DNA from 3 places in the Sphaerisporangium rhizosphaerae genome. Region 3 is predicted to be linked to each of the others. Evidence: riboswitches for the same ligand, from Rfam matches in the RefSeq annotation. Region 3 holds a riboswitch; each other region holds the start of a gene.

Region 1 (7,047 bases), on a different contig from region 3:
GAGCTCGCCGGCCGGCAGCAGCCCGTACAGCAGGATGGTGGCGCCGTAGATGTTGGACCACGCCGCCTCGATGGCCTGCCCTGTCAGCCAGCGCCGCCAGCCCTGCCGCTCGTGCGCGTACCGCGCGGCGGCGGCCAGGTGGCGTTCGATGGCGGTGTGCAGCGGCCGAAGGCCCCGCTCGTCCGGCCGGGCGGCCAGGCAGCGCCCGGCGTCGGCCGCGATCTCCTGGGCGCGGGAGGCGATGTGCACCCGCCACACGCCGGGCCAGCGCAGCACGTCCTGCTCGCTGAGCCCGGCGATGTCGTCCAGCGCGCCAGGCCCGTCGTTCCCGCCGGACTTCGCCGGGCGGGCGGCCTCACCCGACCCGCGGGCGTCGGCGCCGTCCGTCGTGGGGGCGCCGTCCGTCGTGGGGGCGCCGTCCTTCGTGGGGGCGCCGTCCGTAGTTGGGGCGCCGTCCGTCCTGGGGACGGCGCCCGCCCCGTCTTCGGCGGCCTCGTCCGATCGCACGGCCGGATCGGGTGCCATACGTTCCTCCAGGGTTCGCCCGTCCCCCTGGGCTTATCGCGACCGGCCGCCCCAGCGCTACCGGTTTGCGATCATTCGTTCCGTCAGGCGCGGGCGGCGATGTCGGAGCGGTGGTGGGAGCCGCGCAGCCTGACCTGCTCCACCTGCGCGTACGCGGCGGCGCGCGCGGCGGCGATGTCGGAGCCGGTGCCGACGACGTTCAGCACCCGGCCGCCCGCCGACACCACCCGCCCCTCGGCGTCCAGCGCGGTGCCGGCGTGCAGGACGTAGGCGTCCTTCGCGACGGGGTCGAGCCCTTCGACGCGGTCGCCCTTCACCGGGTCGGCGGGGTAACCCTCGGCCGCGACGACCACGGTGACGGCCGCGCCGTCGCGGAAGCGCGGCGCGGGCTGCCGGTCGAGGGCGCCGGTCGCGCAGGCCAGCAGCAGCCCGGCCAGCGGCGTCTCCAGCCGGTCGAGCACCACCTGCGTCTCGGGGTCGCCGAAGCGGGCGTTGAACTCGATGACCTTCGGCCCGGACGCGGTGAGCGCCAGCCCGGCGTACAGGACTCCGGTGTAGGGGGCGCCGCGCCGCGCGAGCTCGCCGATGGACGGCAGGACGACCTCGTTCATGACCCGCTCGGTGAGACCCTCGGGCGCCCACGGCAGCGGCGTGTAGGCGCCCATGCCGCCGGTGTTCGGGCCCTGGTCGCCGTCGTAGGCGCGCTTGAAGTCCTGGGCGGGCTGGAGCGCGACGGCCGTGGCGCCGTCGCACAACGCGAACAGCGAGACCTCCGGGCCGTCGAGGTACTCCTCCACGACCACGCGTCCGCAGGCCGCCGCGTGGGCGAGCGCCTCGGCGCGGTCGGAGGTCACCACGACGCCCTTGCCCGCGGCGAGCCCGTCGTCCTTCACGACGTACGGAGCGCCGAACGCCTCCAGGGCGGCCTCGGTCTCCTCGGGGGTGACGCACACGCGGGCGCCCGCCGTCGGCACGCCGGCGGCCACCATGACGTCCTTGGCGAAGGCCTTGGAGCCCTCGATGAGCGCGGCCTCCTTCGACGGCCCGAAGCAGGGGAGGCCCGCGGCGCGGACGGCGTCGGCGACGCCGGCCACCAGCGGCGCCTCGGGCCCGATGACGACGAGCTCGGCGCCGAGGCGCGTGGCCAGCGCCACGACCTGGCCGGGATCGGTGGGCACGACCGGGTGGAGCGTCGCCACCGCGGCGATGCCGGCGTTGCCGGGGGCACAGTGGAGGTCGGACACCGCGGGGTCCAGGGCGAGGGCGCGGCACAGGGCATGCTCGCGGCCGCCGCTTCCAATCACAAGAACGCGCACGTGGGGAGTCTACGGGGCGGGTCTGGGGTCGCCGGACGCCGCGCGTGTCGCCGCAGGTCGGGGTATGTAGGGGGGCGCCCGCCGGGAAAGAACGGCCGGTCTTCACAGGCCGGGCGGCGGCCTTTTGTGAACTTCCACATGATCGAGCAATCCCGTGGGGATGTAAGCTATGGGCTGAAGCCTGCCTGTGGTAAGTTAGGGCGGCTTTGGGCCGTCTCTCGGGAGATTGGAGGTGGAATCGGGATGACATCTGGTGATCCCAGCAGTACGTGCTCGCGCACGTACGTCGTGCGCAAACCCGACCACTCCAATTCGGTGTCCGACTGAGAGCCACACGCCTGTTCTTTTCTGCGACGTTCGTCGTGCCTTGATGCTTTCCGCGTGTGGGTTCCCGAGGTCGGGCGGGAAGGGACCGCCATGCGCTCGTCCACCCTTTTCCAGCGGATCAACCTGCACCAGCGCACCACTCACGTGCGGCTCGGCGCCTCGGCGCCGGTCACCTCTCTGCGCCGTGAGCCGCTCAACGGCCGCTGCGTTCCGCCGAGTGACTCCCTTGTGCAGTACGGCGCGTACATCGCCGGCAAGCGTGTCCACGTGTCCGGCATCCCGGAGGCCGTGAGTCTGGTCCGCGAGCACAACGCCGCGTCGGAGACCGGGGGCGCCTACGTCTGGGTGGGGCTCCACGAGCCGGAGGCCCCCGAGGTCGAGTGGCTGGCCGAGGTCTTCGGGTTGCACCCCCTGGCCGTGGAGGACGCCATCAAGGCGCACCAGCGGCCGAAGGTCGAGCGTTACGGCGACTCGCTGTTCGTCGTGCTGAAGACCATCGCCTACCTCGACCACGACCAGCTGACCGCCTCCAGTGAGATCATCGCCAGCGGCGAGATCATGGTGTTCGTCGGCCCCGACTTCGTGGTCACCGTGCGCCACGGCGAGCACTGCCCGCTCGCGGACGTGCGCGGCCGCCTGGAGGACAAGCCCAAGCTGCTCTCCCGCGGCCCCTCCGGCGTCCTGCACGCCATCGCCGACCACGTCGTCGACCGCTACCTGTCGGTCGCCGACCAGATGCAGGCCGAGCTGGAGGAGGTCGAGGCCGCCGTCTTCGCCGACGTCAGCTCCCGCGACATCGGCCGCATCTACCAGCTCAAGCGCGAGATGATCGAGATGAAGCGCGCGGTCACGCCGCTCCAGACGCCGCTCGGGGCCCTGCCGCAGCGCCGCATGATCCCCTCCGAGATGCGCGAGTACTTCCGCGACGTCGTCGACCACCTCTCGCGGGTCTGCGAGCAGGTCGAGTCGTCCAACGAGCTGTGCAACTCGATCCTGCAGGCGGCCCTGGCCAGGTCCAACGCCCTGGCGAACGAGGACATGCGCAAGATCTCCGCCTGGGTGGCCATCGTCTCCGTGCCCACGATGATCGCCGGCATCTACGGCATGAACTTCAAGCACATGCCCGAACTGAACGCCGTCTGGGGCTACCCCCTCGTCATCGGCGTCATGCTCGTCATCTGCTCCCTCCTCTACCGCGGCTTCCGCCGCAACAGCTGGCTCTGACCTCCGGGCGGCCCGCCGCGTGCCGGCACGGCAGCCGTGACGGCGGTCGGACCCGCCGGCGACGATTCCGGCGACTCGCGCCGGGGGGATGATCACGGTGGCCCCCGCCCGGCGCCCCGTATGGCCGTACGATCCCCAGATGAGCAGGCGCGCGCCGGCGGCGGTGCTTCTGGCGTTGACCATCGGTCTGCTCCTGGCCGCGTGCGCCTCCACCGCCCGCCCCGGCGCCCGCACGTCCCCGGCGCCGTCGGCCACTCCCGTGCCGTCCGCGAGCGCTGTACCGTCCTCGGCCGGCACATCGGGCCCGAGCGCTTCCGATGTCCCCGACCCCGACCCGACCGGGGCGGCGGGCCCGACCACCCCGCTGTCCGTCGCCCAGGGCGAGGCCGAGTGGGTCGCCACCGGTGTGCACGAGTGGGGCGGCTCCATGAACACCGCCCTGGTGCTCGCCGAGGACGACGCCTGGGCCGCAGGCCACCACGACGAGGGCGCCACGCTGATCAGGCACTGGGACGGCCGGTCCTGGCGCGAGGTCGCGGCCCCGGTGCGCGACATCGGGATCCGCGCCGTCTCGGCCGCACCTGGTGGCCGCCTGCCGTGGATCTTCACCGGGGACGCCCGCGCGTGGCGCCGGCAGGGCGGCGGCTGGGCGAGCATGGGCGGTCCGGCCGGACCAGGCGGGCGCGTCCTGCAGGCGGCGGCGGTGACCGGGGCCCGCGAGGCGTGGATGGCCGGGGTGCTCACCGAGGACGGCGAGACGCCCTTCCTGGCGCACTGGGCGGGCGGGGGCTGGCACGAGACCGCATCACCGGGCGGCATGGAGGTGGCGGATTTCGCCGCGTCGTCGCCGCGCGAGGTGTGGGCGGTCGGCGCGGCGGGCGGGCATCCCGCGATCACGCGCTGGGACGGCGAGCGCTGGGCCGCCGCCCCGCTGCCCGCCGCGCCGGCCGCGCAGCAGGGCCGCCTGACCGGCGTGGCGGTGAGTCCCTCAGGCGAGGCGTGGGCCGTGGGCCGGGCGAACCGGCCGGGCGAGCCCCCGGAGAACGTCCTGTTCACATGGGACGGATCGCGGTGGACCGCGCCCGGCGTTCCCGCTTCCCGTCTCCCCGGCGTCCGGGCCTCCCGTCTGCCCGCCTTCACGGCCGTCGCGGCCGACGGGCGCGGCGGCGTCTGGATCGGCGGTGAACGCGGCGGCGACGTGATCGTGCACTACGCGGGCGGACACTGGACCGTCGAGCGGACCCCGCACCGGTCGAGCCCGGCGGTGTACGACCTGGCGGCCGGGCCCGGCGGCGGCCCGGTGCTCGCCGTCGGCGGCGAACCGGACTACGACGAGGACGGTCACGCCTGGATCTGGACCCGGGGCTGACCCCGCCCTCGCCCGTCCGGACCGCACCCCGTCTCGTTCGGCACGTGTCGCGCCCGGTCAGACGGGCCAGGATTCCTGGCGCCAGGCGGCGTCCCAGAACATCCACTCGTAGCGCGAGGTGGTGACGAAGTGCTCCAGTGCGCGGGCGCGCTGGCCGCCGGTCGCCTCGGCGCCCGCGTGGTCGGCGAGGGAGACCACCCGGCGCACCACGCTTTGAAAGGTCTCGTCCCCGTAGGCGGCGATCCACCGGCGGTACAGGGGGTCGGGTGAGGACTCTTCCAGCAGCGCCTCGCCCACCCGGGCGTAGATCCAGTAACAGGGCAGCACCGCCGCGAGCCCGTCCAGGAACGACCCGCCGTACACGGTCGCCAGCAGGTAGCTGGTGTAGGCGCGCGTGGTCGGCCCGACCGGCTGCCCTGCGGCCTGCTCGGCAGACCCGCCGAGGTCGGCCATGAACGCCGCGTGCATCTCCTGCTCGGCGGCGATGGCCCCCACCGCGTCGCTCGCGAAGGCCCGCACGTCCTCCTCACGGGGCGCCTTGGCCGCGCACAGGGCCAGCGCGCGGGCGTAGTCCCGCAGGTAGTGCGAGTCCTGCACGACGAAGTGCCGGAACGCCGCGCGCGGCAGCGTCCCCTCCACCAGCCCCCTGATGAACGGGTGGTCGAGGATGGCCTTGTACGTCGGCGCGATGGCCTCCCACAGCTCCTCGCTGTACGGCCGCGCCTGCGGAACGACGGATTCGGACGTCGTCATATACACAACTCCCTACGCCGGCATGACCCGGACAGGTTCCAGCGGTCTGCGGCCACCCAGCCGCACTCTCAGCCCGGTCCACCGGACTCCCGCGTCCACTCTCGGCTCGAGCCTAGACCGTCGAGGCCCCCCACCGGGAGTGCTCCTGCCTCCACTCCCTCGCGAGCTCGGCCAGCATCGTGTGGTCGTCCAGATCGCCGCCGCCGCTGATTGCCCCGGAGATCGCGGTGAACCTGCCGGACGCCTGCGGATGCCCGGCATCGGCGGCGCGGCTGAACCAGGTGGCGGCCAGCCATTGATGGCCACGGCCCGCGTGGATCGCCGCGAGCTGGAAAGCGGCCTCCGCGTGGCCGTGGCGCCCGGCGAGTTGGTAGAAGAAGATGGCGAGGCTGATCTTGTTGCCCTCGGTCTCGTAGGCGGTCGCGTAGACGTACGCCAGTTCGGTCGCCGCCTTGCGCGGAGCCGGGTGAGCGCGCAGCCGCACCGCTTCGTCATCTCCGGCCGCCGCGGCCTGGTGGAGCCAGTCGCGGGCCTCGGCGAGCCGGTCGTGGAGCAGGGTGATGACCCACAGGCGCAGGCATGCCTGGGCGTCGCCGGCCTCGGCGTGCCGGACCAGCCGGGCACCGGTGCGACCGAACCACCGTAGATAGCGCCGCATCGGCACCGAGAGCGGCGGATCGGCCTTACGGGGCGCCGGTGGAGGGCCCTCCACATGGGCAACAGGGTCTGGCGGCCATCCGATCGCTGGGGAGGGATCGGTGTGGACGGGTGCCGGTGGGCGGCTCTCCACATGGGCAACAGGGTCTGGCGGCCATCCGGGTACCGGGAAGGGCTCCGCGTGGAGGGGGGCAGGCGGAGGGCTCTCCACATGCCCAGCGGGGTATGGCCACTCGAACACTGGGGCAGGGGCGTGGGCGACGAGGTCAGGTGGCCACCCGGGCACTGCGAAGGGCTCGTTCTGGACGGGTGGGAAGCGGGACGGTCCGAGCGGCGGCTCGATGGCCGGTGCGGCGGGAAACCCCGCTGGGGCGAAGGCGCCCGGAAACTCGGTGAGGGAGGTCGCGGCAGGTGGGCCTGCCGGAGCGGGGGACGGAGACGGCTCGGCGCCGGTGGAGAGGGAAGGGCGTGCGGCGCACCAGCGGGAGTGCCAGTCGGCGAGGCCGCCGAAGGCCGTGACGTCCAGCCCTGTGTCCGCCGCGGCCCGGTGGCAGGCGCTCACGAACGAGGCCACCCACGGCCAGGAGGGCAACCCGTTGCGCTTTCCAGTGAGGATGTCGTGTGTGGTGCTCTCGGCCAGCTCTCTCGACCGCCGGCCATCCTCGGCGGGCGCGTGAGACAGCCTGCGTAGTTCGGCGAGGGACGGCATGCCGGCCAGTTCCCGCAGGTCGTTCAGCCGGCCGATGAAGGCCGCCACGCCGGGGTGATGTCCAGTCATGCCCTCCGCCGAATGAGTGATCGACGATCTACGTCAGGTAATGGAGTCATGGTTGCACCAACCAGGGCAATCTGACGGCGGAACCTGAATTCCACCTT
Region 2 (7,047 bases), on a different contig from region 3:
AGTTCTTCTCGGCCGTGGTCAAGAAGGCCGCGAGCCCCGGCGTGCTGGTCAACCCCTTCCGATCGGTGCCGCTGGCGATGGCCGCCACCGACTCGGTCGCCGTCGACGGCGGCACGGGCACCTTCGACCTGCTGTCGCTCGGGATGGCCATGAGCGGCGACCCGGTCGCCACCGCCGTCCCCATCGGCTCGCTGCCCACCATCAACGGCGCCGCGGTCGTCAAGTGGGACACCCAGCGCGCGCTGCGGCTGTTCGGCTCCCTGGCCGAGGACAAGCCGGTGCCCAAGGACGTGCTCACCAAGTAGGCCCGCGGTCAGCGGCCGCGCGCACCCGCCGGCCGCTCACCGGGCGGACCCTCGGTCAGCGGTTAGTGTGATGGCATGCCCGAGCTTCCCGAGGTGGAGTCGCTCGCCGAGTTCCTGCGCGAGCGGGCCGTCGGCCGCGTGGTCGCCGGTGTGGACGTGGTGGCCTTCCAGGCCCTGAAGACCGTGCGGCCGCCGGTCACCTCGCTCGGCGGCCTGGCGGTGACCGCCGTGGCCCGCCACGGCAAGTTCCTCGACCTCGACTGCGACGGGCTGCACTTCGTCACCCACCTGGCCCGCGGCGGCTGGCTGCGCTGGCGGGAGGACCTGTCGGGAGCCAGGCCGGTGCGTCCGGGCAAGGGGCCGCTGGCCGTGCGGCTGCGGTTCGCCCCCGACGACGACGGCCGGGCGCCGGGCTTCGAGCTCACCGAGGCCGGCACCCAGAAGCGCCTGGCCCTCTACGTCGTCACCGACCCGGTCGAGGTGCCCGGCATCGCGAGCCTCGGCCCCGATCCGCTGGCGCCCGGCTTCACCCCCGACGTGCTCAAGGGCATCGTGAGCGGCAGTCGCACGCAGATCAAGGGGCTGCTGCGCGACCAGAAGATCATCGCGGGCATCGGCAACGCCTACTCCGACGAGGTGCTGCACGCGGCCAAGATGTCCCCGTTCAAGATCGCCGACTCGCTGAGCGACACCGCGGTCGCCGACCTGCACGAGGCGATCGTCACCACCCTGCGCGAGGCCGTCGAGCGGTCGCGCGGTCTGGCCGCCAAGGACCTCAAGACCGAGAAGAAGTCCGGCCTGCGGGTCCACGGGCGCGCCGGAGAGCCGTGCGAGGTGTGCGGGGACACGATCAGGGAGGTCTCCTTCGCCGACTCCTCCCTGCAGTACTGCCCGACCTGCCAGACCGGCGGCAAGCCGCTGGCCGACCGCAGGATGTCCCGGCTGCTCAAGTGAGGCGGCCTCGGCTCGTCCGGCGGGCCCGCTCGCCCCGGGGCCGTTCCCGCCGCGCGAGTGATGGTCCCAGGTGGCCGGCCGCGCGGTGGCTCTGAGGTGTTTTGCGGTGCTTCGCCGGTGCGCGAAGGGAAAACTTCCCGGCGTCACGGCGCGACAACCCTCCGTTAGCGGGCGGAAGGCTCGCGAAGCGGGGACAATGGTCGGCATGACCGTCCCAGAGATCCAGGCCGGGGCCGTGCCCGACGACGCCTACCTGCTCGACGTGCGCGAGCCCGACGAGTGGCAGGCGGGCCACGCCCCGACGGCCGTCCACATACCGCTCGGCACGCTGCAGCAGCGGGTCGAGGAGATCCCCGCCGGAGTCCCGGTGTACGTCGTGTGCCGCGTCGGCGGCCGGTCCGCCCAGGCCACGGCCTGGCTCAACCACGTGGGCCGTGAGGCCGTCAACGTCGGGGGCGGCATGCACTCGTGGGAGGCGGCCGGGCGTCCCATGGTCGCCGAGAACGGGGGGCAGCCCTACGTCGCCTGACGGCCGGATGTAATAATCGCGCAAAATACATAGCGCGGGAGCTCGGGCGTCACCGGGCTGAGAGGGCGGTTCCCAGCGAAGGCTGGGCGCGCCGCCGACCGCCGGAACCTGTCCGGGTAATGCCGGCGTAGGGAGCGTGCGATGACGTCCGCCGTCGATGAAGTCCCCCTGACCCTCGGCGAGGCCCCTCCGAAGACCCTCGGATTCCTCGACCAGGGCGCCTTCTGGGCCAACCTCGGGGTGAGCCTGCTCGGCTTCTCCGGCGCCCTGTACCTTCTCGACCCGCTGGGCGGCGCGCCGCTGAGCATGGTCGCGGCCGTGCTGGCCGCCGTGGTGGGCAGCCTGGTCGGCACCGTCATGGTGGGCCTGGCGGCCATCCCCGGCGCCCGCACGGGCGCGCCCGCGATGGTGCTGCTGCGCGGGCTGTTCGGGGCCCGGCTGTCGTACCTGCCGACCGTGCTGAACATCGTCCAGATGCTCGGCTGGGGGGCCTTCGAGCTGTGGGTGATCGCCAACGGGGCACAGGCCGTCTTCGGCGACTCCGTGCCGTACGCGGTCTGGGTGCTGGCCGCCGGGGCGTTGACGATCGCCCTGACCCTCCGCCCGCTGGGCGCCATCCGCCTCCTGCGCCGCTTCGTGACGGCCGCCGTGGTCGTCGCGATGGTGTGGCTCGCGGTGGCGCTGCTGCGCGAGGCGCCGCACCTGGGCGGCGGGAGCTGGAACGCGTTCGCCCCCGCCGTGGACTACGTGATCGCGCTGTCGGTCTCCTGGGTCCCGGTCGCGGCGGACTACGCCCGGCACTCGCGGTCCGGGCGGGCGGCGTTCGCCGGGGTGGTCACCGGCTACACGATCGCCCAGGTGGCGTGCCTGGTGCTCGGCATCGTCGCCCTCGCCCTGGTCGGCAACGACCCTGACCGGGTCTGGAACGCGTTCGTCGCGGTGCCGCTCGGCGCGCTGTTCTTCGGCGTCCTGGTGCTGCGGGAGGCCGACCAGTCGTTCGCCAACGTCTACTCCACGGCCATGTCCCTGCAGAACCTGCTGCCCCGGGTCGACCGGCGGGTCTTCTCGGTCGGAGTGGGCGTGCTGACGACCGGCGTCGCGCTGTTCGCCAACGTCAACTCCTACGGGGCCTTCCTCGGGGTGATCGGCGCGGTGTTCGTCCCGATGTTCGCCGTGCTCGTGGTCGACTACTTCGTGCTGGGCGGGGCCGCGCGGTGGGACACCTCGCAGGACGCGCCCTCGCGCTGGGCGATGCTCGTTCCCTGGCTGCTCGGCTTCGTGGCGTACTGGGTGTTCACCGGAGCGGCCACGCTGGAGTGGTGGGACGAGCGCTGGGCGGCGCTTCGCGAGCTGATCGGGTTCGAGCGGCAGCCGTGGATGAGCGCGGCGCTGGCCGCGTTCGTCGTCTCGGCGCTGGCGACGCTGCTGGTGGGCCTGCTGAGGCGGCGCGCCCGCGCCTAGTCCGCCGCGGCCTCCAGGCGCAGCAGGGCCTCCTTGGCGGCGGGGCCGCCGGCGTAACCTCCCGGCCGTCCCGGCGCCTCCAGCGCCCGGTGGCAGGGGACGATGACGCACACCGGGTTGGCCGTCAGGGCGTTGCCGATCGCGCGCAGCGCCTGCGGACGCCCGATGCGCTCGGCGATCTCGGGGTAGGTCGTCACGCGGCCGTAGGGCACGGCCATCGTCATCTGCAGCACCGTGCGGGCGAAGGGCGTGGCCAGCCGCAGGTCGACCGGAACGGTGAACGCGCGCAGCCTGCCGGAGAAGTAGGCGTCCAGCTCGCGCCGGACCGGGTCCAGGCGCCGCGGGTCGGGGCCGATGAACGTCCCGATCTCGCGGGAGACGCGGGCGAAGATGACGTGCTCGTTCTCGTAGCTGCACGCGACCACGCCGCGCGCGGTGACGGCGAGCGCGAGCGCCCCGACCGGCGTGTCGGTGGTGCCGAAGGCCACCTCGGGCGGGGTCTCGCCCACATAGCCGGGAGCGGTCACCCGCACCAGGGCCTCGAGATCCCCTGTCGTCATGGCCGTACCCCTCTCGCCTACCGGCAGCGTATCGGAGGGAGCCCTGCTCCCGGCCGTGCCGGAGGGAGTGGCGCCCATGTCATCGGCCGCTGCGCCGAATGCGATGATTCGCACATCGAAAGTGCCAAGGCGCGGGGGCAAAAACGGGCACGATGGGGGTCATGAGTGACGACAGGGGAGAGAACCTCGATGACGGCTTTGCCCGCGCTGTCATCGCGAGCTCGCCCAATGCCGTCGTAACCCTCGATCGTGATCTTACCGTACTGATCTGGAACCCTGCGGCGGAGCGCCTGTTCGGCTGGTCCGCGGCCGAGATGACCGGGCGCCGGGCGCCGCTCGTGCCCGACGAGCTGGTGGCCGAGCACAACGCGGTGCTGGAACGGGTGCGCACCGGCGGCCCGGTCTCCCTGCGCACCAAACGCCTGCGCTGCGACGGCTCACTGCTGGACGTGGGCGTGGACATCAGTGCGCTGCGGTCGGAGGCCGGCGCGCTGCTCGGGTACGTGAGCGTCTACCACCCGGCGGAGAACGACGCGGTCGCCCGCGAGCGGGCCGCCCGCCGCGCGCGCCTCGTGCGGCGGCTCACCGACGTGGTGGGCGACATCAACGCCGAGCTGGAGCTGGAGCCGGTCCTGGACCGCATCGCCGCGAGCCTCACCGAGCTGACCGGGGCCGACGCGGGCGGCTTCGTGCTGATCGAGGACGAGCGGCTGCGGCTGGTGAGCACCCACGGCCTGCCGGAGCGCGTGAAGGGCGCGACCGCCGACCTGCACAGCAGCCTGGTCGGCAAGCTGCTGCGCACCGGCAAGACGGTGCTGCTGGAGACCGGCGACCAGGCGGTGCTGGACGAGCTGATCTGGTCGGAGCTGCCCGGCCTGCACACCATCGCGCTCGGCGTGGCGGCGGTCGGCGGCCGGCCCTACGGGGCCCTGTACGCGCTGTTCGCCGAGCACAAGGCCGGCCACATCGAGCTGGAGCTGCTGGAGCTCCTCGCCGGGCACGCCGGCATCGCGCTCGCCAACGCCATGGCCTACCAGGACGCGGTGCGGCAGCGGGCGCACGAGCGCGCCGTCGTCGACGCCAGCGCGGACGGCATCGCCGTGCTCGACGGGGGCGGTCGGGTCACCCAGTGGAACCCCGCCGCGGAGGAGCTGACCGGCCTGGCGGCGGCGGAGGTGATCGGCGTCCACCCGCCGTTCCCGCTGCCCGGGCCCGGCGAGAAGCTCACCACTCAGCTCCCCTCCGGCCGCTGGCTGGACGTGGTCAGCGCCGGGATCGGCGAGACCGCCGAGGTCGTCGTGGACTTCCGCGACGTGACGCTGGCCAAGGAGCTCGAGGAGGCCAAGGACCTGTTCCTGGCCACCACCAGCCACGAGCTGCGCACTCCGATCACGGTCGTCCAGGGCTTCGCCAGCACCCTGGACGCGCGGTGGGACAAGCTGTCGGACGTCGAGCGGCGCTCGGCCGTGCGCACCATCGCCGAGCGGGCGCGCGACCTCGGCCGGCTCATGGACCATCTGCTCCTCGGCGCGCGGGCGGGCGGGGAGAAGTTCAAGATCAGGCTGGAGAGCTTCGACCTGGGCGAGCGCGTGCGCGCGGCGACGCTGGGCATGCCGGTGCTGTCCGACCGGCACCACGTGGAGGTGGACATCCCGGGCGACCTGCCGCTGGTCGACGGGGACGCCCTGGCCACCGACATCCTGCTCGGCCAGTTGCTGGAGAACGCCTTCAAGTACTCGCCGGACGGCGGCCTGATCAGGGTGCTGGCCTGGCCGGAGGACGGCCGCGTCGTCCTGGCCGTCGACGACGAGGGCGTCGGCATCGCGCCGGAGGACCGCGAGCGGGTCTTCGAGCGGTTCGTCCAGGCCGACAGCGGCGACCGCCGGCGTTTCGGCGGCGTGGGGCTCGGGCTTTACATCGCGCGCACCCTCGCCCGTGCGCAGGGCGGCGAGGTGACCGCGCACGCGCGTCCCGGCGGCGGCACCCGAATGCGATTCGTTTTGAGCATCGCCGACGCCTATATCGGATCCGACACACCGAAGCGGTAACGAGCTGGTCACAGATGGCCGCGCCTATTGTCGAATCTGCACAAGCAATGATCGCCGCGCGGTTTCCAGAACCATCGAACGGGGCATTTCGGTCGTACTGGGATGTGTTTTCCTCAGGGGGAAATGCAGGAGAACGGGGAAGTGAGGGCGTCGTGCTGTTGCCGTATGCGCCGACCAGCGTCGCCGTCGCACGCCAGCGTCTCAGCGCCGATCTCGAGGCATGCGGGGTGTTCGCCACCGCCATAGAGGACGCCGTCCTGGTGGTGAGCGAGTTGCTGAGCAATGCGTTGCGTCACGCCCACCCCCTCCCATCAGGCCAGATCATGGCCACCTGGGAGTGGGCGGAGGACCACCTCGAGGTCACGGTGAGTGACGGGGGAGCGGCCACGGAGCCCCGCGCGGGCCGGCCGGCCCTGTCCTCACTGGGCGGCCGGGGGCTCGGCATCGTCGAGTTCCTCGCCGAGCGCTGGGGGGTGCGTCACGACGAAGACGTGACCACGGTGTGGGCGGTCATCCACGCCCCGGTCGCTGTCCTTAATTCGCAAGTTCGGACGCCCGAAATAGGGGCCCTACGCGAGTGCGGCTAGACGCTCCCTGCTTACAGGGCATGACATGCAGCGTGGGCCTCCCCGGCCGCTGCCGAGTTCGCTGCCCGCAATTCGGATGACCTTCACACCCGCGGCCTCCAGGCGGGCGTTGGTCTCCACGTTGCGCTCGTAGGCCACCGCCACCCGTGGCGCCAGCGCCAGAGTGTTGTTGCCGTCGTCCCACTGCTCGCGCTCCGCGGTCACCGGGTCCAGCCCGGTGTCGATCACCTTCACCCGTTCGACCCCCATGGCCTGCGCGGCCGCCTCCAGGAACGGCCGGGGCTCGAAGACGCGCAGCTCACCGCCCTCCGCCGAGGTCACGGTGTAGGCCTGCAGCGAGTAGGCGACCGGCGGGTACATGACCACGGTGTCCAAATCCACCATCGTGCAGATGGTGTCCAGGTGCATGGTGGCCCGCTGCTGGGCGATCGGCACCGCGAGGACGGTGTGCGCCAGCCCCGCGGCGAAGACCCGCCGGCACAGCCGCTCCACCCCGGCCGGAGTGGTGCGCTCGCCGGTGCCCACGGCGAGGACCCCGGGCGCCATCAGCAGCACGTCCCCGCCCTCCACGTGCTCCAGCCACGGCTCGTACAGGTGGCCGGT
Region 3 (7,047 bases):
GCATGGCCGTGGCGTCGGCCGGACGGCGCGCGGGGTCGCGGTCGGTCGCCGAGAGCACCAGCGCGTCCAGCGCCTGCGGCGTGCCCGGGACGACCGCCGAGGGCGCGGGGACCCGGTCGTGGACGTGGCGGTAGGCCACCGACATGGGGCTCTCGCCCTGATAGGGCTGCTGCCCGGTCAGCAGTTCGAACAGCAGCACCCCCGCGGCGTACACGTCGCTGCGCGCGTCGGCCACCCCGGCGGTCACCTGCTCGGGCGACATGTACGCGATGGTGCCGATCATCACGCCGGTCTTGGTCTGGTTGCCCGCCTCGATCGCGCGGGCCAGCCCGAAGTCGACGACCTTGACCCGGCCGTCGTCGGTCAGCAGGACGTTCTCGGGCTTGACGTCCCGGTGCACCATGCCGGCCTGGTGGGCCGCGCCGAGGGCGGCCAGCACCGGGATGAGGATCTCCAGGGCCTCGCGGGCGGGAAGGCGCCCCCGCCGGCGGAGCACGTCGCGCAGGGTGCGCCCGGGGACGTACTCCATCGACAGGTAGACGTTGCCCGCGTCGGTGCCCTGGTCGAAGACGTGCACGACGTTCGGGTGCGACAGGCTGGCGACGGACTTGGCCTCGCCGATGAAGCGGCGGACGAAGTCGGGGTCCTCGGCGAGCGAGGGGTGCATGACCTTCAGGGCGACCGTGCGGTCGAGCCGGACGTCCAGGGCCAGGTAGACAGCGGCCATGCCGCCCCGGGCGATGCGGGATTCGACCCGGTACCGCCCGTCCAGCAGCCGCCCTAGAAGGGGGTCCGCAACCGTCGTGTCCACGGGAGTGAGTTTACGGGCGGTTTGCCGGGGGGAGGGCAAGCACATCCCAAGCCGATGCCGACATGTTCTCCCGTCCCCAAGGGGTCATCGTTGTCACCTGGCACGCGGCTCGATCGCCGGCGAGGAGGCCTCAGCGTACCGCCGCCGGGGGATCCGGCCGGCGAGGCGCGCCATGCGACCTGCCAGAACGGCCTCGCGCATCGCCGACGCCATCAGGCCGGGCCGCTGGGCGCGGGTGACGGCGCTGGCGAGCAGGACCGCGTCGCATCCTAGCTCCATCGCCAGGGCCGCGTCGCTCGCCGTGCCGATGCCGGCGTCCAGGATCACCGGGACGGCCGCCGCCTCGACGATCAGCTCGATGTTGTGCGGGTTGCGGATGCCGAGACCCGAGCCGATCGGGGAGCCCAGGGGCATCACCGCCGCGCACCCCGCCTGCTCCAGCCGCCGCGCGAGCGCCGGGTCGTCCCCGATGTAGGGCAGGACGACGAACCCGTCGGCGACCAGCCGCTCGGCGGCGTCGAAGGTCTCGATGGGATCGGGGAGCAGCGTGCGCTCGTCGTTGATGACCTCCAGCTTCACCCAGTCGGTGCCGAGCGCCTCGCGCGCCAGGCGCGCGGTCAGCACGGCCTCGCCCGCGGTGAAGCAGCCCGCCGTGTTGGGCAGCACCTTGACGCCCCGGCCGCGCAGCACGTCCAGTACCGACCCCCGGGCCGCCGGGTCCAGGCGCCGCATGGCGACCGTGGTGATCTCGGTGGCGGAGGCGGCCAGCGCCTGGTCCAGGACGTCCAGCGAGGGCGCGCCCCCCGTCCCCATGATCAGCCGGGAGGTGAACTTCTCCCCGGCGATGACCAGCGCGTCGCCCGCCTCGTCGAGGTCGTGCCCCGGCGCCGGGTGCGCCCCGATGGGGTCGAGGTCGTCCCCGGGCGCGCTGGTGGCGCCGCTGCGGCCGATGTCGTGTCCCGCCGCGGGGCCGGCGCCGTGGTCAGCCACCTTGCACCGCCGTCAGCACCTCGACGCGGTCGTGCTCGCTGAGCGTGGTGGACTGCCACGCGCCGCGCCGCACCACCTCGTCGTTCACCGCCACCGCGACGCCCGCGCCCGACGAGGTCAGCTCCTGGACCGCCCGGGCGACGGTCGCCCCGGCGGGCAGGTCGCAGGACACACCGTTGATCATCACATTCATCGCCGTTCCGGGGCGCGGGAGGGCCCTGGCCGCCGCCAGGGCGCGCGCCCCGTTCCTCCTTCGTTCATCGGTGGGCCTCGGTGAAGCGCAGAGGGGAGCAGAGCGCCGCGAGAGGGACGAGCCCCGGGTCGGGGTCGCCGGCCACCAGCTCGGCGGTGAGCGGGCACAGCAGGACGCCGCCCCGGTGGTGGCCGGTGGCCAGCACCAGCCCGTCCACGCCGCTCGGGCCGATCACCGGCAGGTTGTCCGGCGTTCCCGGGCGCAGCCCCGCCGCCAGGTCGACCACCTCCAGCTCGGTGATCCCGGGCACCAGCTCGCGGGCGTCGCGCAGCAGCTCCCACAGCGCCCCGGCGGTCACCCGGGTGTCGAACCCCATCTCCTCCTGCGTGGCGCCGAGCACGATCTCGCCGTCGCCGCGCGGCACGAGGTAGGCACGCGAACCGTGCACGACGCCGCGCACGCACCGGCCGAGGAACCCCGGAGCGCCGCGCAGCCGCATGATCTGCCCCTTGACCGGGCGCACCGGAGGGAGCACCTCGGGGGGCAGGCCAGGAAGGGAGCCCGACCACGCCCCCGCCGCCAGGACGACCAGCCCGGCGCCGATCGCCGCGCCGCTCGCGCACCGCACCCCCCGCACAGGCCCGTCCGCGGAGAGCAGCCCCGTCACGCGGTCGGCGAACACCGGCACGCCGCGGCGCGCCAGCGCGGCGAGCAGGGCCGCCGTGACGCGGCGGGGATCCACCCAGGCGTCCCCGGCTACCAGGATGCCGCCCCGGACGGAGGGGGCGAGCATCGGCTCGGCACGGCGGCACTCCCGCCCGGTGAGCCGCTGGACGGGCAGCGACAACTTCTCCAGGAAGTCGGCCACCTCGGACAACGCAGCCAGGTCGTCCGCGCCGAAGGCCACGTCGAGCGTGCCCTCGCCGCGGTGGTCGACGTCCACCCCCGACTCCGCCGACAGCTCGGCGGCGAACGCCGGCCAGCGGGACAGCGAGGCCAGGCCGAGCCGCAGCAGGGGCTCCTCGGTGTAGGCGACCTCGCTGACCGGGGCGAGCATCCCCGCCGCCGCGTGCGAGGCGCCCGAGCCGGGCGCGGGATCGACGACGATGACCGAACGCCCGTGCCGGGCGGCGCGCCAGGCGATCGAGAGCCCGATGATGCCGCCGCCCACGACGACCATGTCGGCGTGCCGCGCGGCGTCGGCTGGGGGCGCGTTCGACACCTGCATCTGAGTCCGCTCCCTTCGCCGGCATGACCCGGATCAGGTTCGTGGCGGTCGAGGGCCCTCAGCCCTCCTCTCAGCCCGGTTTCGCCGGACTCCCGCGCGTGGTGGACCCAGCCTATTCCCGTCCCGGCGCGGCCGGGGACGGCGGGAGAGGCGGTCTGTTTCCGCCCTGGTACGGCATCGCCACCCGCTTGAGTGGTCTCATCACTGCCCGTAGGGGACAGTGAGCCAATTTGTTACCAAATCGCCGTTGGCGGGTTACCGTCCTGGCCGCTTAGGGTCAGGTTGTGAATCATGTCGTGGTGGTGGGGGCCGGACTGGCCGGCGTGCGCAGTGTCGAGGCGCTACGGGCGCGCGGATACCGAGGGCGCGTCACTCTGATCGGCGAGGAGGCCCATCGGCCGTACGACCGGCCTCCGCTGTCCAAGGCCGTGCTGCTGGGCGAGCTGGACTCGACGGTCGTCGACTCCGATCTCGGCGCGCTGGACGTCGATCTGCGCACCAACGTCTCCGCCAAGGGGCTTCGCGAGGGCGCCCTGGAGACCACCGAGGGCGAACTGGAGTACGACGGCCTGGTCATCGCCACCGGCGCCACCCCCGTCCGGCTGCGCGGCGAGGGCGCCCAGCACGTGCTGCGCACCATCGACGACTCCCTGGCCCTGCGCGCCGCGCTCGTGCCCGAGTGCCGCGTCGCGATCGTCGGCGCCGGGTGGATCGGCGCCGAGGTCGCCACCGCGGCCCGCCGCGCCGGCTGCGAGGTGACCGTCGTCGAGGCCGCCGAGTCGCCGCTGGCCGTGGCCCTCGGGCCCGAGGTCGGCGCCCGCACCGCCTCCTGGTACGCCGAGGCGGGCATCGACCTGCGACTCGGCACGATGGTCGGCTCGATCGACCCCGGCGGGCTGACCATGATGGACGGCTCGTGGATCCCGGCCGACGTCGTGGTAACCGGCGTCGGCGTGCGCCCGAACGTCGCCTGGCTGGCCGGCTCGGACGTCGAGATCGACAACGGCGTCCTGGTCGACGAGCACCTGCGCACCTCCATGGAGGGCGTCGTCGCGGCCGGAGACTGCGCCAACTGGTGGTCGCGGCGCTTCGGGCGGCGCATGCGCGTCGAGCACTGGGACACCGCCCTGAACGCCCCCGAGACCGCGGTGGCCACCCTGCTCGGCCAGTCCGCCGTGTACGACCCGGTGCCCTATTTCTGGTCCGAGCAGTTCGGCCGCATGGTGCAGTACGCCGGCCACCATGACGGGGGCCGGCTGGTGCTGCGCGGCGACCCCGAGACCGACCGCAAGTGGGCGGCGTGCTGGTTCACCGCGGACGACCGGCTGGCCGCCATCCTCACCGTCGACCGTCCCCGTGACCTGGTCCAGGGCCGCCGCATCGTCGAGGGCGGGCAAAGAGTCGACGTTGATCGGGCGATCGACCCCTCGATACCCTTGCGCGACTGCTTGTGACCCCCTGCGGGGTGTTTGAGAAGAGGCGCGACGTGGTAGTTGTGGTTCCGTGACGCTTTCTGTTGCACAGATCGACCGCGAGACTGATCAAATGGTGGGGGAGTGGCTCCCCCTCACGGAAGTGGGCAGGCGGCTCGGGCTCAGCACCGGGCGCGCCAAGCAGCTTCTGAAGGACAAGAAGCTCATCGGCGTCCGCCGCGGCGGCCCAGAGCCCGAGGTCCCCGCGAAGTTCATCGCGGGCGACGACGTGGTGAAGGGCCTGCCGGGCACCCTCACCGTGCTGTCCGACTCCGGCTACGACGACGTCGAGGCCCTGCGGTGGCTGTTCACCGCCGACGACTCCCTGCCGGGAGCCCCCATCGACGCGATCGTCGCCGGTCGGCACACCGAGGTGAAAAGGCGTGCCCAGGCGCTCGCTTTCTGACGCCAGGCTCTACCTCTGCACCGACGGGCGCCGCCGCCAAGGCGATCTCGACCAGTTCCTGGACGCCGTCCTCGCCTCGGGCGTGGACATCGTCCAACTGCGCGAGAAGGGTCTGGAGGCCCGCGAGGAGCTCGCGCTGCTGGAGGTGTTCCGCGCGGCCTGCGACAGGCACGGGGCGTTGCTGGCCGTCAACGACCGGGCCGACATCGCCTACGCCGCGCGCCCCGACGTGCTGCACCTCGGCCAGGACGACCTGCCCGTGGCGGTCGCGCGCGACATCCTCGGCCCGGACGTCCTGATCGGCCGCTCGACCCACAGCGACGCCGAGGCCTCCGCCGCGGCGGTCGAGGAGGGTGTCGACTACTTCTGCTGCGGGCCGATCTGGCCGACGCCCACCAAACCGGGACGTTTCGCTCCGGGCCCCGGGCTGCTGAAGCACGCCGCGGCCCTGGCGGCCGATCGGCCGTGGTTCGGCATCGGCGGCATCGACCTCGGCACGCTGGACGAGGTCATGTCGTACGGGGTCACCCGGGTCGTGGTGGTGCGCGCCATCACCGAGGCGGAGGACCCCGGAGCCGCCGCCGCCGAGTTCGCCCGCCGCCTCACGCCCGGCTGACCCCTGGCGGGGCCGTCGTCAGCTGCGGCGGGCCGTCGCGGCCACGGCGAGCTCGTGCAGGGCCTCGCGCGCCTCGCCGGTGATCGGCGCGCGCCCCAGGGACGTCAGCGCGTCGTCCAGATAGCGCTTGATCATCTCTTCGCTCGCCGCCAGGGCGCCGGTGTCCTCGATGATCGCGCGCAGCCGCTCGACGCCGTCCTGCTCCAGCTTGGGGTCGCCGAGCAGCAGGCGCACGTCGGCGGCCTGCTCGGGCGTCGCCTCCGACAGCGTGCGCGCGATCAGCATCGTGCGCTTGCCCTCCCGAAGGTCGTCGCCGGCGGGCTTGCCGGTCTCGGCGGGGTCGCCGAACACGCCGAGCACGTCGTCGCGGAGCTGGAAGGCGATGCCGACCTTCTGCCCGTAGTCGACGCACAGCCGGTCGATCCACGGCTCGGGCGCCCGCGCGGCCATCAGCAGCCCGAGGCGCAGCGGCTGCTCGACCGAGTACTTGCCGCTCTTGTGCAGCGCGACCCGCAGCGCGCTGTCGAAGGTGCTGCGGCCGTGCGCCTGCTCCAGCAGGTCCAGGTACTGCCCGCACATCAGCTCGGTGCGCATCAGGTCGTGCACCGGCTCGGCGGCGGCCAGCGCCTCGGCCGGCAGCCCGCTCGTCCGCCACATCTCGCCCGACCACACCAGCAACAGGCTTCCCAGCAGGACCGCGGCGCCCTCGCCGAACTGCTCCGCCGACCCCTGCCACTCCGAGTCCTCGTGCAGCGACTGGAACCGCCGGTGCGCCGACGGACGGCCCCGGCGCATGTCGCTGGCGTCCATCACGTCGTCGTGGATGAGCGCGCTGGCCTGCAGGAGCTCCAGCGAGGCGGCGGCGGTGAAGATGGCGGCGTCCTCGCCTCCGCCTGCGCCGCGCCAGCCCCAGTAGCAGAAGGCCGGGCGCAGCCGCTTGCCGCCGGCGAGGAAGTCCTCGGCGGCCACGAGAAGCGGGCTCAGCTCCGGGCCGCTGACCAGGGGGCGCTGCCGGTCGACGAACGCCCTCAGGCGCTGGTCCACCTCGGAACGGAACGCGTCCGACAGGGCGAAGGAAGTGGTCATGCTTTGAGATTAACGGCCGTACAACGGGCCGCCGCTTCGCCTCCCCTTGTGTGACCCACGCCATGGACCGGCGGTGGCACGCCCGGGGTACTCCGCTGAGCTGCCGACACCGGTCCGCGGCACCGGAAGGGAACCCGACACGCGAGCGATGATCGGTGTGGGGCTGTGGCACGCGCCGCACGCTCTGTGCGATGCCCGTCGCTCGCCGCCCCGTGCGACGCCCGACGGTCGAACGTCTGTGCGAT

What was found. Region 3 has a riboswitch for thiamine pyrophosphate ahead of thiO (glycine oxidase ThiO). Riboswitches for the same ligand answer to the same signal wherever they lie in the genome.
Region 1: another riboswitch for thiamine pyrophosphate. It lies ahead of tenA (thiaminase II); the one in region 3 lies ahead of thiO (glycine oxidase ThiO).
Region 2: another riboswitch for thiamine pyrophosphate. It lies ahead of ACFQSB_RS16980 (purine-cytosine permease family protein); the one in region 3 lies ahead of thiO (glycine oxidase ThiO).

What each region holds. Positions count from the first base shown of each region.
Region 1 is NZ_JBHTCG010000004.1:108,782-115,828, reverse strand. It holds gene ACFQSB_RS07645 (hypothetical protein) at 1-525, opposite strand, end outside; gene purD (phosphoribosylamine--glycine ligase) at 609-1,841, opposite strand; gene corA (magnesium/cobalt transporter CorA) at 2,259-3,392, shown strand; gene ACFQSB_RS07630 (hypothetical protein) at 3,532-4,761, shown strand; gene tenA (thiaminase II) at 4,819-5,514, opposite strand; TPP riboswitch at 5,507-5,617, opposite strand; gene ACFQSB_RS07620 (SEL1-like repeat protein) at 5,627-6,172, opposite strand.
Region 2 is NZ_JBHTCG010000010.1:45,646-52,692, forward strand. It holds gene ACFQSB_RS16965 (LCP family protein) at 1-305, shown strand, start outside; gene ACFQSB_RS16970 (Fpg/Nei family DNA glycosylase) at 381-1,259, shown strand; gene ACFQSB_RS16975 (rhodanese-like domain-containing protein) at 1,456-1,788, shown strand; TPP riboswitch at 1,813-1,939, shown strand; gene ACFQSB_RS16980 (purine-cytosine permease family protein) at 1,930-3,249, shown strand; gene ACFQSB_RS16985 (methylated-DNA--[protein]-cysteine S-methyltransferase) at 3,246-3,809, opposite strand; gene ACFQSB_RS16990 (PAS domain S-box protein) at 3,971-5,857, shown strand; gene ACFQSB_RS16995 (ATP-binding protein) at 6,010-6,444, shown strand; gene ACFQSB_RS17000 (arginine deiminase) at 6,427-7,047, opposite strand, start outside.
Region 3 is NZ_JBHTCG010000006.1:333,294-340,340, forward strand. It holds gene pknB (Stk1 family PASTA domain-containing Ser/Thr kinase) at 1-811, opposite strand, end outside; gene ACFQSB_RS12205 (thiazole synthase) at 905-1,624, opposite strand; gene thiS (sulfur carrier protein ThiS) at 1,794-1,994, opposite strand; gene thiO (glycine oxidase ThiO) at 2,059-3,222, opposite strand; TPP riboswitch at 3,216-3,328, opposite strand; gene ACFQSB_RS12220 (NAD(P)/FAD-dependent oxidoreductase) at 3,507-4,676, shown strand; gene ACFQSB_RS12225 (Rv2175c family DNA-binding protein) at 4,768-5,100, shown strand; gene thiE (thiamine phosphate synthase) at 5,078-5,716, shown strand; gene ACFQSB_RS12235 (polyprenyl synthetase family protein) at 5,735-6,802, opposite strand.